Regions from separate parts of the Streptomyces sp. NPDC058240 genome, predicted to be linked through region 1. Evidence: riboswitches for the same ligand, from Rfam matches in the RefSeq annotation. Region 1 holds a riboswitch; each other region holds the start of a gene.

The links. A riboswitch is a leader RNA that binds a small molecule or an ion and turns the genes downstream of it on or off. The one in region 1 is predicted to bind cobalamin.
Region 2: another riboswitch for cobalamin. It lies ahead of ACFVX4_RS32960 (FecCD family ABC transporter permease); the one in region 1 lies ahead of ACFVX4_RS17025 (cobalamin biosynthesis protein).
Region 3: another riboswitch for cobalamin. It lies ahead of ACFVX4_RS29210 (prenyltransferase/squalene oxidase repeat-containing protein); the one in region 1 lies ahead of ACFVX4_RS17025 (cobalamin biosynthesis protein).

What each region holds. Positions count from the first base shown of each region.
Region 1 covers NZ_JBHVWT010000008.1:161,935-167,319, forward strand. The annotation lists gene ACFVX4_RS17020 (cobyric acid synthase) at 1-795, opposite strand, end outside; gene ACFVX4_RS17025 (cobalamin biosynthesis protein) at 792-1,790, opposite strand; cobalamin riboswitch at 1,935-2,066, opposite strand; gene ACFVX4_RS17030 (hypothetical protein) at 2,216-2,446, opposite strand; gene ACFVX4_RS17035 (anion permease) at 2,469-3,734, opposite strand; gene ACFVX4_RS17040 (class II aldolase/adducin family protein) at 3,944-4,603, shown strand; gene ACFVX4_RS17045 (alpha/beta hydrolase) at 4,671-5,385, shown strand, end outside.
Region 2 covers NZ_JBHVWT010000036.1:34,750-40,134, reverse strand. The annotation lists gene cynR (transcriptional regulator CynR) at 1-132, shown strand, start outside; gene ACFVX4_RS32980 (GntR family transcriptional regulator) at 194-841, shown strand; gene ACFVX4_RS32975 (hypothetical protein) at 984-1,484, opposite strand; gene ACFVX4_RS32970 (hypothetical protein) at 1,557-2,354, shown strand; gene ACFVX4_RS32965 (hypothetical protein) at 2,437-2,715, opposite strand; cobalamin riboswitch at 2,767-2,926, shown strand; gene ACFVX4_RS32960 (FecCD family ABC transporter permease) at 3,028-4,137, shown strand; gene ACFVX4_RS32955 (ABC transporter ATP-binding protein) at 4,137-4,922, shown strand; gene ACFVX4_RS32950 (ABC transporter substrate-binding protein) at 4,938-5,385, shown strand, end outside.
Region 3 covers NZ_JBHVWT010000025.1:78,981-84,365, reverse strand. The annotation lists gene ACFVX4_RS29215 (hypothetical protein) at 217-1,629, opposite strand; cobalamin riboswitch at 1,752-1,826, opposite strand; cobalamin riboswitch at 1,929-2,058, shown strand; gene ACFVX4_RS29210 (prenyltransferase/squalene oxidase repeat-containing protein) at 2,260-4,935, shown strand; gene ACFVX4_RS29205 (hypothetical protein) at 4,932-5,385, shown strand, end outside.

The DNA.
Region 1 (5,385 bases):
CACCGCGACGCGCAGCACGTCCTCGCCGTGCGGCGGCGCGACGACCGATTCGCGCACGGCTCCGCGCAACGAGACCCGCAGACCGTCCTCCTCGTCGATGCCGAGACCGTGGGCGAAGGGCAGCACTCCGTACGTCGGCCGCCCGGTGATGTCCCGCAGCATCTCCAGGCCCGGCTCCAGCAGCGACACGTCGCCGCGGAACTTGTTGACGAGATAGCCGGCGATCAGCGACTGGTCCTCGGCGGCGAGCAGCGCCGTCGTACCGAAGAAGGAGGCGAAGACGCCGCCGCGGTCGATGTCGCCGACGACCACCACCGGGAAGCGCGCCGCCCGTGCGATGCCCATGTTCACGATGTCCGTGCGCCGCAGATTGATCTCGGCCGGGCTGCCCGCCCCCTCGCAGATCACCGCGTCGTACGTGCCCCGGAGCTGCTCCAGGCAGTCCATGACCGTGGAGAGGAGCGCTTCCTGCCTGCCCCCGTGGTAGCCGCGCGCGCTCATCTCGCCGACCGGCTTCCCCATCAGGACGACCTGGCTGGAGCGGTCGCTGCCGGGCTTGAGCAGGACCGGGTTCATCAGCGCGGTCGGCTCGACGCGGGCGGCCTGGGCCTGCATGGCCTGGGCGCGCCCGATCTCGGCACCCTCGCGGGTGACGAACGAGTTCAGCGACATGTTCTGCGCCTTGAAGGGCGCCACCTTCACGCCCCGGCGCACGAGCCAGCGGCAGATGCCTGCCGTCACGACGCTCTTGCCCGCGTCGGAAGTGGTTCCGGCGACCAGCAGTCCGCCGCTCATGTGCTTCTCCGTCCTGCGATGCGAGGCGCTGCCGTCCGGCGCCCCGCGATCCGTCGTGCGGCGAGGGCCGCGCCGATCCGTCCCGCCACGCACACGCCGAGGGCCAGCGCGCCCACCCGGCGCGACAGCCGTACCGCGGCCTCGATGTCCTCGGCCTCCACGGCCCGGCCCGTCTCCCCGTTGAGCACGGGGCGGTGCTCGACCCGGCCGCCGTACGCGAGGGTTCCGCCGAGGCGTACGCCGAGCGCACCCGCGAACGAGGCCTCCACCGGGCCCGCGTTGGGGCTCGGGTGCTTGGCGGCATCGGCCCGCCAGGCGCGGACCGCTCCGTCCGGCCGCCCCCCGGCGGCCACGGCGAGCAGGGCCGTGAGCCGGGCGCCGGGCCAGCCCGCGAGGTCGTCGAGGCGGGCCGAGGCCCAGCCGTAGCGATGGTGGCGGGGCGACTTGTGACCGACCATCGCGTCGAGGGTGTTGGCGGCCCGGAAGCCGGCCAGCCCGGGGACCCCGGCCAGCGCGCCCCACACCAGGGCGCCGACCACGGCGTCCGAGGTGTTCTCCGCCACGGACTCCACCACGGCGCGGGCGATCTGCGGCCCGTCCAGGGACTGCGGGTCGCGCCCGCACAGATGCGGCAGCCGCTCGCGGGCCAGGTCGAGGTCACCGGCCGCCAGGGCGTCGCCGATGGCCCGCGCCTCGCGCCCCAGGGACGTACCGCCGACGACGGACCAGGTGACGGCCGCGGTCAGCGCCACGGAGGCGGCGGGGCTGCGGCGTACGGCGCGGGTGATCAGCGCGGCACCACCTGCAGCGCCTCCGGCGCAGACGAGGGTGTGCAGCGCGCCCCACCCGCGGTGGTCGCGCCACAGACGGCGTTCGACGCCCGCCGCGGCCCGCCCGAAGGCGGCGACCGGGTGTCCCCTGCGGGGGTCACCGAGCAGCAGATCGCCGATCAGACCGGCCGTGGCGCCGTACGCGAAGATGCGGTCGGCTCGCACGGCTCAACCGGCCGTCGTGCCTCGGAGGACCTTCGTACAGGCGGCTCTCGTCGAGAGCGCCGGAACAGCGGACGCAGGGCGGCCAGGCATGGCGATATGTCCTCACTCAGGGTCCGCGCCCTGGTTCGACGTGACCGGCGACGAGAGTCTCCTGGCTCCCGGATCCGCGGTTCCCCCGGCCTTCCAGCCCGCTCGCGCGTGCCGTGACTTCCGGTGTGGGGGACCGCTCCCCGGTGACAGTGGCGGGACCGCGCCGGATTCGCACCGGCTTCCTCTGCTGTCGCCGTAATTGGCTCCGGCAGTCCACCACGCTGTGCGAACGCCCGTCAACCTGCCGTTGACCTGCGACGGCGCAGTGTGCTGAGACCCACATCGGGCCGGACACCTGTGGTGTCCGGCCCGATCCGAGGTCACCCGACAGGCTCTCAGGCGACGATCAGATAGATGCCGTACGCGACGGCCGCCGCGCACAGCGTGAAGCAGACGTACGCGCCGGCGCGGGCCAGCAGCAGCGAGCCGCCGGAGCCGCCCTGTGTCGCCGGTTCCGGCTGCTTGGAGAGGCCGACGATGCCCAGGGTGAAGAGGCCCACCAGCGCGACGGTGACAACGAGGGAGACGCCGAATACGGAGCCGAGGGCTGCCCAGTCGATGTTCATGCTGAATCCTTAGACGGCCGGGTCAGACGGTGGCGGGTCGCGCCGGGTCCTGGGTGGCTCCGGCCGGGGCCGGAATGGTGGTCATGAGGTTCTGGGCCGTCGCCTGGGCCGCGGTGGGCGGCGGGCTGACGGCGGCGATGGCCGTGGTGACGACACCCGCGGGCTCGATGCCGACGTCCGCCGGCGCGACGTCGTCGTGGCCGACCGGCTTGCGGCGCGACACCAGCCAGATCGCGCCGGAGCCCGCGACCAGCAGCACCGCGACGACCACGACACCCCAGGTGCCCTGCTTGGTGAGGAGTTCCGCGCCCGCGCCGACCAGACCCGCGGCCGGCAGGGTCAGACCCCAGGCGACGAACATCCGGGTGGCGGTGGACCAGCGGACCACACCGCCCTGGCGGCCGAGGCCCGCGCCCATCACGGCGCCGGAGCAGGACTGGGTGGTGGAGAGGGAGAAACCGAGGTGCGAGGAGGCCAGGATGACGGTGGCCGCGCTGGTCTGGGCGGCGAAGCCCTGCGGCGGCCTGAGGTCGGTGAGGCCGCTGCCCATGGTGCGGATGATGCGCCAGCCGCCCAGGTAGGTGCCGAGCGCGATGGCCGTACCGGCGCAGACGATGACCCAGACCGGCGGGTTGGCGCCCGGGTGCAGGACGCCGCCGGTGACCAGGGCCAGGGTGATGATGCCCATGGTCTTCTGCGCGTCGTTGGTGCCGTGGGCGAGGGAGACCAGTCCGGCCGAGGCGATCTGGCCCGCGCGGTAACCCTTGGCGGTGGCCTTCTCCTGGGCGTCGTTGCGGACCTTCCCGCTGATCCGGTACGTCAGCCTGGTGGCCAGCAGCGCGGCCAGACCGGCGACGATCGGGGCGGCGAGGGCAGGCAGCAGCACCTTGGTGACGACGGTGCCGCCGTTGACGGACGACCAGCCCGCCGACATCACGGCCGCGCCGATCAGACCGCCGAACAGGGCGTGCGAGGAGCTGGACGGCAGTCCGACCAGCCAGGTCAGCAGATTCCACAGAATGGCGCCGACGAGTGCCGCGAAGATGACTTCTGTTCGCAGCCCGTCCTCGTTGATGATCCCGCCGGAGATCGTCTTGGCGACCTCCACAGACAGGAACGCGCCGACGAGATTGAGAACGGCGGACATGGCCACCGCTGTCTTCGGTCTGAGTGCACCGGTCGAGATGGTCGTCGCCATCGCGTTCGCGGTGTCGTGGAAACCGTTCGTGAAATCGAACACTAGAGCTGTCACGATCACAATCGCGAGTAGCAGCGTGATGTGTTCCATTTACCCAGGCAATCGTTCGACGTCATTGGCATGTGGACCGTAGGCAACCTGGGTGAACGGAAGATGAACTAGGCAGGGCGTTGGGGTGTTCCAAACCGGAGCGGGAGCATTCCGCTTGTGTCCGGGCGAGGCGTGGCCCGGCTTTCCGGCGGGGGCGCCCTGTGGCCGATCGCATACCCGTTCGCCTCCGGGGCTGCCAGGATCGGCGTATGAGCGAGCAGCAGCGGGACGCGATCGGACGCGCCTGGGACGGTGTCGTCACCACCGCCCGGCGGACGGCGGCCGAGGGCCTCGTCGTCGGGACCTCGGGAAACGTGTCGGCACGGGTCGGCGACACCATCCTGGTCACGCCGAGCGGAGTGCCGTACGACCGGCTGGGCCCCGAGGACGCCGTCGGCGTCGATCCGGAAGGCAACCGCGTACTCGGCGAACTGGCCCCGACCAGCGAACTGCCGCTCCACCTCGCCGTCTACCGGAACACCGACGCGGCTGCCGTCGTGCACACCCACGCGGTGCACGCCACGGCCGTCTCCACACTGGTCCCCGAGGTCCCGTCGATCCACTACGCCGCCGCCGTGCTGGGCGGCCCCGTCCGCGTCGCGGCCTACGCGCGCTACGGCACCGCGGAACTGGCCGAGAACATGCTCGCCGCCCTGCGGGGCCGTACGGGCTGTCTGCTCCAGAACCACGGAACCGTCACCTACGGAGCCACCCTGGACGAGGCGTACGACCGGACCGCCCAGCTGGAATGGCTCTGCCGGCTCTGGCTCACCGCGAGCTCCGTCCCCGGACACACCCCGAACCTGCTCTCGCCGGAGCAGCTGCGCGATGTGCAGGAGGCGCTCAAGGGGTACGGACAGCCGGGCTGACCCGGCCGGCCCGCCGGACAGCCCCCGTCCGCTGGCAGGGTCCCGCACCCCCCACGACACTGGAGCAGTGCGCCCGGCAACAGTTACGGCAGCAGCCGTCACCACGATCCTCGGCGTCGGTGCGGCAGCGGTCGCGGCCGGCCGGTTCGCCAGCGACGCCGCCCTCAGGGCGCCCTCCGGACGACCGCTCCCCGCCGACCGCAGACTCACCGTGCACGCCACGGCGGCCGGGCAGGTGACCCTGACCCGCTCCTTCACCGCCCTGCGGCCCGGCATGTACGGACTGGTGAGCAAGGACGTCCATGCCGTGGTCGGCCCGGTGATCGAGCACGCCCACCACGCCCCCGACACCGTCGTCCGCAGACTGGAACGCGTCGACCGCGGCAGCCTGGAGACCGGCGCCAAGGTCCGCGTCACCCCGCAGCTGCACAGCGGCGACCCGTTCTCGGCGCTCGGCCTCCACCACCGGGAGGTCGAGATCCCCGGCGAACTCGGCGCCCTGCCCGCCTGGTTCCTGCCCGGCCCCCGTGACACCTGGGTCATCACGGTGCACGGCCTCGGCACCACCAGGGAACACCCCATGAACGTCATGAGGTTCCTGCACGACCTGCGCCTGCCCGTGCTCGACCTGGCCTACCGCGGCGACGCCGGAGCCCCGCGTTCCCCCGACGGTCTCGCCCATCTCGGCGAATCCGAATGGCGCGACCTGGACGCCGCGATCCGCTTCGCCGTGCGGTACGGAGCCGAGAAGGTCGTCCTGCACGGCTGGTCCACCGGGGCCT
Region 2 (5,385 bases), on a different contig from region 1:
ATCGACCCTCCGCTGCCCGCCCGCGTCGCCACCTTGCTGCACCGGGAGAGCGCCTACGAGAGCGCCGCCGCGCGCGCCTTCTCACGGCTCGCCCACGACCTGGTCCGCGCGCGCGGCTACGCACCGGCCTGAGAATCCCGTGCCGCGGACGGCATACCGAATACGTACGTCGAGTGATGAGAGAATTGAGGACATGACAGGGTCTGGAGACTTCGAGCCGGAGTCGGAGCGGGTCACGCGCCAGTTGCGTGACGAGATCATCGACGGTGTGCGTGAGCCGGGCAGCAAGCTCGTCGAGCGCGAGCTCGCCGCGGAGCTCGGGGTGAGCAGGCTGCCCGTCCGAGAGGCCCTGAAGGCGCTGGTCACCGAGGGGCTGGTGACACCCAGGCCGCGGACCTGGGCCGTCGTACGGGAGTTCACACCGGCGGACGTCGAGGACCTCGACGAGGTCCGCGCGGCCCTGGAGACGCTGACCTTCCGGCTCGCCGCCCAAAGGCGCACCCGCGCGGGACTCGAGAAGCTCCGCTCGGATCTCGACGCCGAGCTGAAGGCGGCGGAGAAGGGGGATGCCGTACGGGCCCACCGGGCCGCTGCCGACTTCCACGAGACGGTCACCGAACTGGCCGACAACGAACTCCTGAACGAGCTCCAGAGCGCTCTTCGCAGCAGGATGCGCTGGCTGCTGGGGCAGCACGACGACCTGGAGGGCGTCGCGCAGGAGCACGAAGGCCTGTACAAGGCGATTGCGGAGCGTGATGTCGCGCGGGTCGAGAAGCTGGCCGACGAACACCTGGTGACAGGTCGCAACGCGGCCGCCGCGCGCCGCAAGCACCAGGGCTGAGCGGTACGGCCCGGCCGGCGCGCCGATCCGCCGGCCCCCGGGCCTGTCCGCCGGACCGGGGCCGGACGGGCCCGAGACGCCGGAGGCCCTTCAGGCACCGGCCGGGGCGGCGCACACGGCGGCGGGCCGCCCCCGCGAGCGCTCAGACATGGACGATCCCGTCCGGGACATCCGGGTGGATCTCCGTCCTGATGTTCCGGTCGAGCAGGTCGCCGAGTCGTTCCAGCGGACCGATGAGTGCCCGCTCGCCGGCCCTGGCGACCCGCACGGCGGCGTCCACCTTCGGCTTCATCGACCCTTCGGCGAAGGCCAGTCGCGAGATCGCCTCCGGCAAGGCGGTGAGAATGTCGCGCTGCTCGGATGTCCCCCAGTTCTCGCTGACGAAGTCACCGTCCGTCAGCATCACGAGCATGTCCGCCTCGAGTTCTGCCGCCAGGGCCGCGGAGGCGAGGTCCTTGTCGACGACCGCATGCAGGCCCGTCTGCCGACCTTTGCTGTCGGTCCGGACGGGCACGCCGCCACCACCGACGCAGACGACGAGGTGACGGTTCTCCAGCAGCATGCGCACGAGGGGCGCCTGGACGATCCGCAGGGGCGAGGGGGAGGGGACGACCCGGCGGAAGGCCGCGCCGTCGCGCGCGATGGTCCAGCGGTACTCGGCCGCGGCTTCGGCCGCGTCCTGCGCCGAGTACTGGGGACCGATCAGCTTGGTGGGGTGCTCGAACGCGGGATCGCTCTCGTCGACCTCGGTGGTGGTGAGCAGAAGAAGGTCCTCGCCGAGACCGCCACCGCGGGCAAGCCCGTCGTCGTCTACTTCGTCGGCGGCTCCCGGGACGCCGTCGCCGACGCGGGCGGACACTTCGCCGCGAGCAGCCAGGACGCCGCCCTCCAGGCCGTCCGCCTCGGCGCCGACCCCCACGCGGACGTCGAGCCGCTCGACACCCACCGGGTGGAGGAGGTGTGCTCCCGCCTCGCACCGCACCAGCAGTTCGTCCGCGGCCTGTTCTGCGGCGGCACCCTGTGCGACGAGTCGATGTACTCCCTGCTCGGGATCAGCGACAACGTGTGGAGCAACATCCAGAAGGACCCCGGCCGCCGGCTCGACGCCGACGGCCCCAGCACCGGACACACCTTCCTCGACTTCGGCGACGACGACTTCACCAACGGCCACCCGCACCCGATGATCGACCCCTCCCTGCGCCTGGCATGCCCGGTCCAGGAGGCCGAGGACCCCCAAGTCGCCGTCGTCGTCATGGACTTCGTCCTCGGCTTCGGCGCCCACCAGGACCCGGTCGGCGTCACCCTCCCGGCGATCGGACAGGCCAAGCGGATCGCGGCGGAGGCCGGCCGCCACCTGGAGATCGTCGGCTACGTCCGCGGCACCGACTTCGACACCCCGGCGCTCGACGAGCAGGTCGCGGCCCTGGAGGCCGCGGGAGTGACCGTGACCCGCAGCAGCAACGGGACGGGCGAGTTCGCCCGTGAGATCGCCAGGAAGGCCCGGACCGCATGAGCAGCCCCGTCACTAACCTCTTCGCAGCCGACCTCGACGTCATCAACGTCGGACTGGCGATGTTCGAGGAGGACATCGCCGCTCAGGGCGCGAACGTCACCACGCTCGACTGGACCCCGCCCGGCGGCGGCAACCCGGAGATCGTCGCCGTTCTGGACAGCCTGGAAGCCCCCGCCACCGCGGCGCGCATCGAAGCGGCCAACGCCGAGGCCGTCGAGCGCATCACCGGCTCCCGGCCCATGCTGGTCGGTTTCGGCCGCGCCCTCGACGTCGTCCCCGGAATGACGCCGACCACGATTCTGTACGCGGGCACGCCCATCACCTGGGAGCGCATGGCCGGCGCGATGAAGGGCGCCGTCACCGGAGCCCTCGTCTTCGAGGGCCTGGCCGCACGTGCGCAAACCGGTGCACACCGACCATCCCCCCTGACGGTGCGTCAACCCATTCACGCTAAGCTGCAAGTGCCCCGCGGGGGAAGTCCGGTCGAAATCCGGCGCTGACCCGCAACGGTAGGCGGAGCCCGAGATGTGGCCCCGTAAGCCCGATTACCCGCGGTGGTGAAGGCTCCTGTCAATTCGCCGTGGACTGCGAGTGGTGCTGCGCAGGGCGCTCCGCGTCCGGGCTGCTCCTTTGATCACGTAGGTGCACGGCCCGAGGCGAAAGCGATCCGCCCGTGGCCACCCCCCTCGTCCGTAAGCCTGCCGTGCCCTCGCGCACGGCCCGTGCCGGAGCCGGGCCCGCGCCGCCCCGGCGCGTGTCGCTGTCGCTGCTCCTTCCCGCCCTGTGCGCCGTGCTCCTGGTCTCCCTCGTCTGCGGGGCGGGCATCGGGGCGTCGGGGCTCTCCTGGAGCGAAGTACTGCGTTGTCTGTGGGCCGGGCTGACGGGCGGCCGAATAGCCCCTGACCAGGTGCCCGCGTACACCATCGTCTGGGAACTGCGCTTTCCGCGAGCCGTGCTGGCCGCGGTCGTCGGGGCCGGTCTCTCGGCCATCGGTGTCGCCGTGCAGGCCATGGTCCGCAACGCCCTTGCCGACCCGTTCGTCCTCGGCATCTCCTCGGGCGCGGCGGTCGGTGCCAATGCCGTGCTCATCTTCGGAGCCTTCGGCACGCTGGGTATCTGGGCGCTGTCCACGGCGTCGTTCCTTTCCGCGCTCCTCGCCATGATGCTGGTGTACGCCATCGCACGCACCGCTCGTGGTCTGACCCCGCTGCGGCTCGTCCTGACGGGCACCGCGATGTACTACGGCTTCTCGGCCGTCACCACGTTCATGGTGTTCGCGGCCGAGCGCGGTGAGGCCGCCCGCTCCGCGATGATGTGGATGCTCGGCAGCCTCGGCGGAGCCGACTGGGCCTCCGTACCGATTGCCGCGGGGGCCGTGCTCGGCGGTCTCGCCCACCTCGCCTGGTCGGCGCGTCGGCTGAACGCCCTGGCCATGGGCGACGAGACCGCTGCCGCGCTGGGGGTGGACGCGGGGCGGCTGCGCAAGGAACTGTTCCTGGTCTCCGCGGCCGTCACGGGGGCGGTGGTCGCGGTGAGCGGTGCGATCGGCTTCGTCGGACTGATGGTGCCGCACGCCGTACGGATGCTCGTCGGCGCGGACCACCGCCGACTGCTGGCCGTCGCACCACTGGTGGGTGCTGTCCTGCTGATCTGGGTGGACATCCTCTCCCGCGTGGTGCTCGCGCCCGCCGAACTGCCGGTGGGCGTGCTGACCGCGGTCATCGGCGTGCCGTGCTTCGTACTCCTGATGCGCCGCCGCTCCTACACGTTCGGAGGCGCCTGATGCGGATCGACATCGATGCTCTGACGGTCGAGATCGCCGGCGCACGGCTGGTGGCGGAGGCCACACTGGGAGCGGGGGAGGGGCAGCTCGTCGGTCTGGTCGGGCCCAACGGCAGTGGCAAGTCCACCCTGTTGCGTTGTGTCTACCGGGCTCTGCGTCCCTCGGGCGGCACGGTGCGGCTCGGCGGCGAGGATCTGTACGCCATGAGCGCGCGCGAAAGCGCGCGCCGGCTGGCCGCACTTCCCCAGGAGGCGGCCACCGAATTCGATTTCACGGTTGCCGAGGTCGTGGAGATGGGGCGGCTGCCGCACCAGTCATCGATGGGACGGACCACCGACGAGGACCGGCAGGCGTGCGGGGCCGCGCTGGCGGGAGTGGGCGCCGACCACCTCGCCGACCGCGGCTTCCTCACTCTTTCCGGCGGCGAGAAGCAGCGGGTGCTGATCGCCCGCGCGCTGGCTCAGCAGCCCCGGCTGCTGGTGCTCGACGAGCCGACCAACCATCTCGACATCGCACAGCAGTTGGAAGTGCTGGCGCTGGTGCGCGACAGCGGGCTGACCGTCCTCACCGCGCTGCACGACCTCAACCTCGCCGCACTCCACTGCGATCTGCTCCATGTCATCGACGGCGGACGGATCGTCGCCTCCGGCGCTCCGCACGACGTGCTCACCCCCGACCTGCTGGCCGAGGTCTTCGGCGTACGGGCACACCGCGTCCCGCATCCGGAGACCGGCGCCGTACAGCTGCTCTTCGACCGTCTTCGCCCCGCTCGACCCGATTCCTGAGGAGTCACCGCCGTCATGCACAACCTCGTACGCCCCGCCGCGATCGTGATCGCCGCCGCCCTGGTCCTCACCGGCTGCGGTGCGGAAATGCCCTCTGACCAAGGAGAGAAGGACAGCGCTCGGAAAAGCACCGGCCACTATCCGGTGACCATCGAGAACTGCGGCCAGAAGAAGACCTACGACAAGGCCCCGCAGCGCGTGGTCACCAATGACGTCGGCATCACCGAGATCATGTTCGCGCTCGAACTGGAGGACCACATGGCGGGTTATGTGATGCCCGAGGACAAGGGCGACCTCACGTCCGTTCCCTGGAAGGACGGATACCGGAAGGCCAAGTGGCTCTCCAAGGAGAGGATCAACAAGGAACTGGTCCTCGACGCCCGTGCCGATCTGGTCTTCGCCGGATGGAACTACGGATTCAGCGAGGGGGACGGGTTCACTCCTGCCGAACTCCGGAAAGTGG
Region 3 (5,385 bases), on a different contig from region 1:
GGTTCTCGCGGGCAGTCCGCAAAGGGGCACATGTGGCGGTCGCCGGCACTGCTCCCACCGGCGACGACGGAGCAACCGTGGGGAAGGGCGATGTCCATGCCCAGACCGTCAGGCCGGCAGGCCGGCGACACACGCCGACCGGGCCGATTTCATCGACGGACGCGTGGCTCACATCAAGACCTGAGCGCTCCCACGATTCCGTGCGTTCTCATGGGCTCAGGCACTCCAGCGCAGAGCGACCGTGTCCCCCGCGTTGATCACCTTGCCGCGGTCGGCCCCGGTGAACGCCGAACCGTCGACGCCGACCTTCCAGGTGCTCGACCCGCTGTTGGACTTGCCGTTGAGAGCGGTGATCGTGCCCGTTCCGGAGGAGGGCGTCACGCCGTTCACGCAGCCGGACGGGGTGGCCGCGGTCGTGGCCGAGTCCAGAACCGCGCCGAGGGTGGTTGTGGTGCCGGTGGGGGTGAAGGCGACGGAGCACACCTTCAAGCCGCCCGCGCCGTCGTCCACGGTCAGGGCCAGTTCTGTGGCGGTGCCGGAGGCGAAGGTGCTCCGGGCAACCCACTGGGGTGCGCCGCCGGTGGCCGGGACCGGGGGAGCGGCGGTGAAGCCGCCTCCGGCGACGGCACGCAGTCCGTCGATGGATGCGTAGGCGGACGGCTCGGTGTCGCCAGGCAGGTACTTGAAGCCGCCACCGGGGTTGAACTGCTGAGCGATGAGGAAGTCGACGGGTGTCTTGCCCGCGGAGGTGAGGAAATCGCCGGTCTGCGGGTTGATGCCGCAGGCGTTGAGCCCCGAGACGGCCCAGCCGTTGGAGTCGGTGTTGACACCGAACATGGCGTTGAACGCACCACTGCCCGGCACCAGCTTGCTCTTGAGGAACGCCTTGGCCTGGACGATGTCCGCATCGGTGTTCGGGACGCCGGAGACACAGAGCGCGGCCATCGCGGCGCCGGTCATGTCGACATCGCCGGCCGAGCCGAGCTGTCCCGGATCACCTTCGGCCTTGCTGTAGTTCCAGCCGCCGTCGTTGTGCTGGTTGGCGCGGATGCGGGTGATCAGGGAGTCGCGCAGGGACTTGGGTATCCGCTGCGTTCCCGCCCGCGTCCGGGCGCCGCCGAGGGCGAGCGCGGCGAACACGGTCCCGTTGAAGTTCGCCGAGGGGCCGAAGTATCCGGGCTCGGCCTTCTGCCAGTAGCTGTAGATGTCGCCGATGAGATTGCGTGAGGCGGAGACGCGGGCCGGGTCGATGCCCGCCGCGTAGGAGTTGAGGGTGGCGCGTTCGTAGTCGGTGACCACCGGCGTCGCGGACGGCCAACTGGCCGTGGACAGCAGGGTCCGGTACACGGATCTCGCGTTCTTCGTGGTGTCGCCGCCAGGTGTGACGTCGACGGCCGCGGTGCCGGCGGAGGCGAGCGCGCTGAGCGCCCACTCGTTCGACAGTCCGGCCCCGGCGTAGGAACCATCCGACGACTGAAGGGACTTGAGGTACGTGACACCGTTCGTCTTCGACGTGGCGATCTGGGCCGGCGTGGCAGTGGCAGCGGCCGGCAGGACACTCAGACAGAACGCCCCGACGGAGGCGGTCGCCGTGAACGCAAGACGGCGTGGGATCAAAGGACGGGACATGGCCTGCTCCTGGGATGAGGGGCGCGCCGCCCTGGGCCCACGGCCTTCCCGGGCGGGAGGCAACAGCAGGCAGGGCCGCCGCCCGAACGCGTGGACCGGCTTCCTGTGGTGCGTCGCCGCCTGGGCATTCGGGCTCGGAACGGCCCCAGCCGTCCCACACCGCTGCGCGTCAGCCCCGGACTCTCACCGGGTTCCCCCACGTGGCAGCGCAGGACGCTACCGGACGCGCTGCCGTCCCGCCAGATGCCCTCAGGCGGCCCTTCCGTGTCCCTGGCCGGTGTCTTGACGAGGTATCACTCTGCGTGCTCCAATCCGGCTCCTACACACTGAGTTCCAGGGGAAGCCGGTCAGAATCCGGCGCTGACCCGCAACCGTAGGCCCGGTAGCACCGGGCGAGCCGGAATGCCTGGAGCCTGATCTTCAGCGAGAAAGCGCCGTCGTGGACTACGGCGTGGTCGACCAGCCCTGCCATGCGGTGAACCGCGCGTGGCCGAGGCCGCCTCAGCCACGTTCATGTCCCCACGGAGCAGAGGCGAGGGGGCTGCGGTGGGGACCGCACAACGAAGAGACCGACAGGCGGGGAGCAGGGCATTCCTGTCCCTGAAGCCAGTGGCATTCCTGTTGCTTGCCATGTGCGTGACACTCATCACCATCACCACCGCCCCGGCCGCGGCCGACCCGCTCGGCGACTGCACAGCCACCAAGGGCGCGATCGTCGCTGTCGACTTCGGCCCCTTCGCAGGCAAGGTCGAGCGTGGCTGCGACACGACGCCGACGACCGGGTACGAACTCCTCCACGAGGCGGGCTTCACCACCGAGGGCACTCAGCACGACGGCCCGGCGTTCATCTGCCGCATCGGCCTCGGCTCCGGTACGCAGTACCCGACCACGGATCAGGAGTCCTGCGTACTCACCCCATCGGCCACGGCCTACTGGTCGTACTGGATCGCTTCGCCGGGCCAGCACACGTGGACGTACAGCCAGTACGGAGCCATGGACCGCAAGCCGAAGGACGGCGACGTCGACGCCTGGGTGTTCGGCGGCACCGACATCGGCGGCACCACCGGCAAGCCGACGTTCACCCCCGACGAGGTGCGCGCCGGTGGCGGCACCGGGACCCCCGACCCCGGGGGCACTCCCACGGTCCCGGCCGGGGAGATCGACGTGGCGGCGGCGGCGACCTGGGTCGCCGGCACGCTCAAGGACGGCGAACGCGTCGTTGACGACGGCGCCGACACCCCCGCCTACCTCCTGACCACCGAGGCGGCCTACGCGCTGGCCGCGGCGGACGGCGACAGCGCGACTCTCGGCAAGATCACCGCCTTCCTCGCCTCCCACGCCGACGACTACACCTATCAGTCGGGCAAGGACCAGGCCCCCGACGCGGCGGCCGCGGCACGCCTGGCCCTTCTCGCCGAGGTCACTGGCGCCGACCCGCACCGCTTCGGCGGCCACGACCTGATCGCCGACCTCGTGGACAACATCTGTGCCGCGGGCCCCGACTCGGGCAGTCCCACCCCCGGTTGTACCGGCAAGGGCGATTTCAGGAACGCAACCTACGCGGACGGACAGGCACTTGCCGTGCTCGCCCTGCTCCGAGACGGCACCGAGCCTCCGGCCGAGACCGTCGAGCGGCTGACCCAGTTGCAGTGCGACGACGGCGGGATCACCAGCATCCTGATCCGCCCCGGCGAGAACTGCGACGGCGATCCCGCCACCACCGGCCTTGTGGCCCTCGCGCTGCATGAGGCGCACGGCCAGGACGCGGCGGTGGCGAAGGCCCGGACCTATCTGAAGAGGGCGCAGCGCGAGGACGGCTCCTTCCCCGGCTACACCGGGGCCACGACCGGCAGCGTCTACGCCACCGCGTACGCCGCGCAGTCTCTCCGCGCTCTCGGCGACACCGCGCAGGCCGATGCGGCCGTCTCCTGGCTCTCGCGTGAACAGCTGGACGGCGGCGGGTTCGGCTTCGACGAGGGCGCCACCGCCGCGGCCATCCACCCGACCGGCCCCGCGGTCCTGGCCGGGGCGGGCACCGACCTCACCCGCCTCACGACGAAGAAGCCGGACCCGACGGACCCGCCGACGACCGGACCGCCCGGCGGCCCGACCCTCCCGGCCGGCGAAGGCCCCGACCTGAAGAAGGGCGTGGGCTACCTCACCAGCGCGGCCAACCTCAAGCAGGGCCGGTACTACGCGGCCGGCCCAGGTGCCTCGCGCGCCGACTTCGGCCTCACCATCGACGGCGCCTACGCACTCGCGGCCACCGGACTGAACAACGACAAGCTCCGCGGCATCGTCGACTTCCTCGACAACGGCGGCAAGGACGGCGACGGCAGGACCCTCCAGGACTGGACCGGGACAGGTACGAAGTACGCACTCGGTGGCTCCATCGGCAAGGCCGCTCTGCTGGCCGAGACCGTCGGCCGAGACCCGCGCTCCTTCGGCGGCAAGGACCTCGTCGCCGCTCTCGACATGGCGGTGTGCACCGGGCCGAGCAAGACTCCGGACCGGAGCTGCGCCGCCAAGGGGGCCTACACCTACGCCCCTTCCGTCTTCGCCCAGTCGCTGGCGATCATGGCCCAGTTGCGAGCCGACGAGAAGACAGCCGCCCAGAAGCCGATCGCGTACCTGGAAAGCCTTCAGCACGGCAGTGGTGCCTGGCCCAGCCTGATTCCCGCCACGGGGGACTCCGATGTCGACTCCACCGCCATCGCGGCCATGGCGCTGGACCTTGTGGGTGGTGAGAAGGCCGACAGGGCCGTCGACAAGGCGCTGACCTGGATCGCGAGCAAGCAGCTGTCCGACGGTGGCTTCCCGGGCGCGGCCGGCGACTCCGTCAACTCCGCCGCCCTCGCCGTCCAGGGGCTCTCCCTGGAAGGGAAGCGGTACACCTCCGAGATCGCCAAGGCCCGGAAGTTCCTCGCGGGCCAGCAGAACAACGACGGCGGGTTCAACGTGGCGAAGGAAGGGCAGCGCGGATCCGACCTGCGCGCCTCCACCCAAGCGGTCGGAGGGGCGACCGGTATCTCGTTCGGCACCCTGGAGCGCAGCCTGACCGGCACCACGCCGCAGCCCACGCCCAGCCCCGGTGCCTCCATTCCGCAGATCGTCACCCCCGGGGACACGGCCGGGGGAACGGGCGGCATCGTCGACACCGACGCGGGCGGCTCCGGCGGGGGAGCGCTGGCCTCGACCGGCACGGGGATCGGTGCGCTCGTCGGTCTCGCGGCCGTGCTCGTCGGTGCCGGGTGGCGCGTGGTCGTCGTGGCCCGCCGCCGGGCAGCCACAGGGGGACGGATATGACTACCCCCGTGTGGCGCAGGACCGTACGGGCGTCGGCCGCGCTCCTGCTGTCGACCGCCGTACTGACGGCCAACGCACCGTCAGCGGCGGCGGATCCGCAGTCCATGGGCCAGTGCACCACCACATCCGGAGCCGTCCTCGCCGTCGACTTCAGCCACTGGGGCGGCCCGGTCTACCGCTCCTGCGGTACTACACCCACGACCGGCTACGAGCTGCTCAACCAGGGCGGCTGGCGCACCACCGGCACCGGCCACGACGGCCCCGCCTTCATCTGCCGCATCGGCTACAGCGGACACCAGAGCGGCAAGCAGTACCCGACGCCCGAGCAGGACGACTGCGTCCTGACGCCACCCGCCTCCGCCTACTGGTCGTACTGGCACGCCGACCCGGGCGCGAACACCTGGGAGTACAGCCGGCTCGGCGCCATGCTCTACAAGCCGAAGCCCGGCA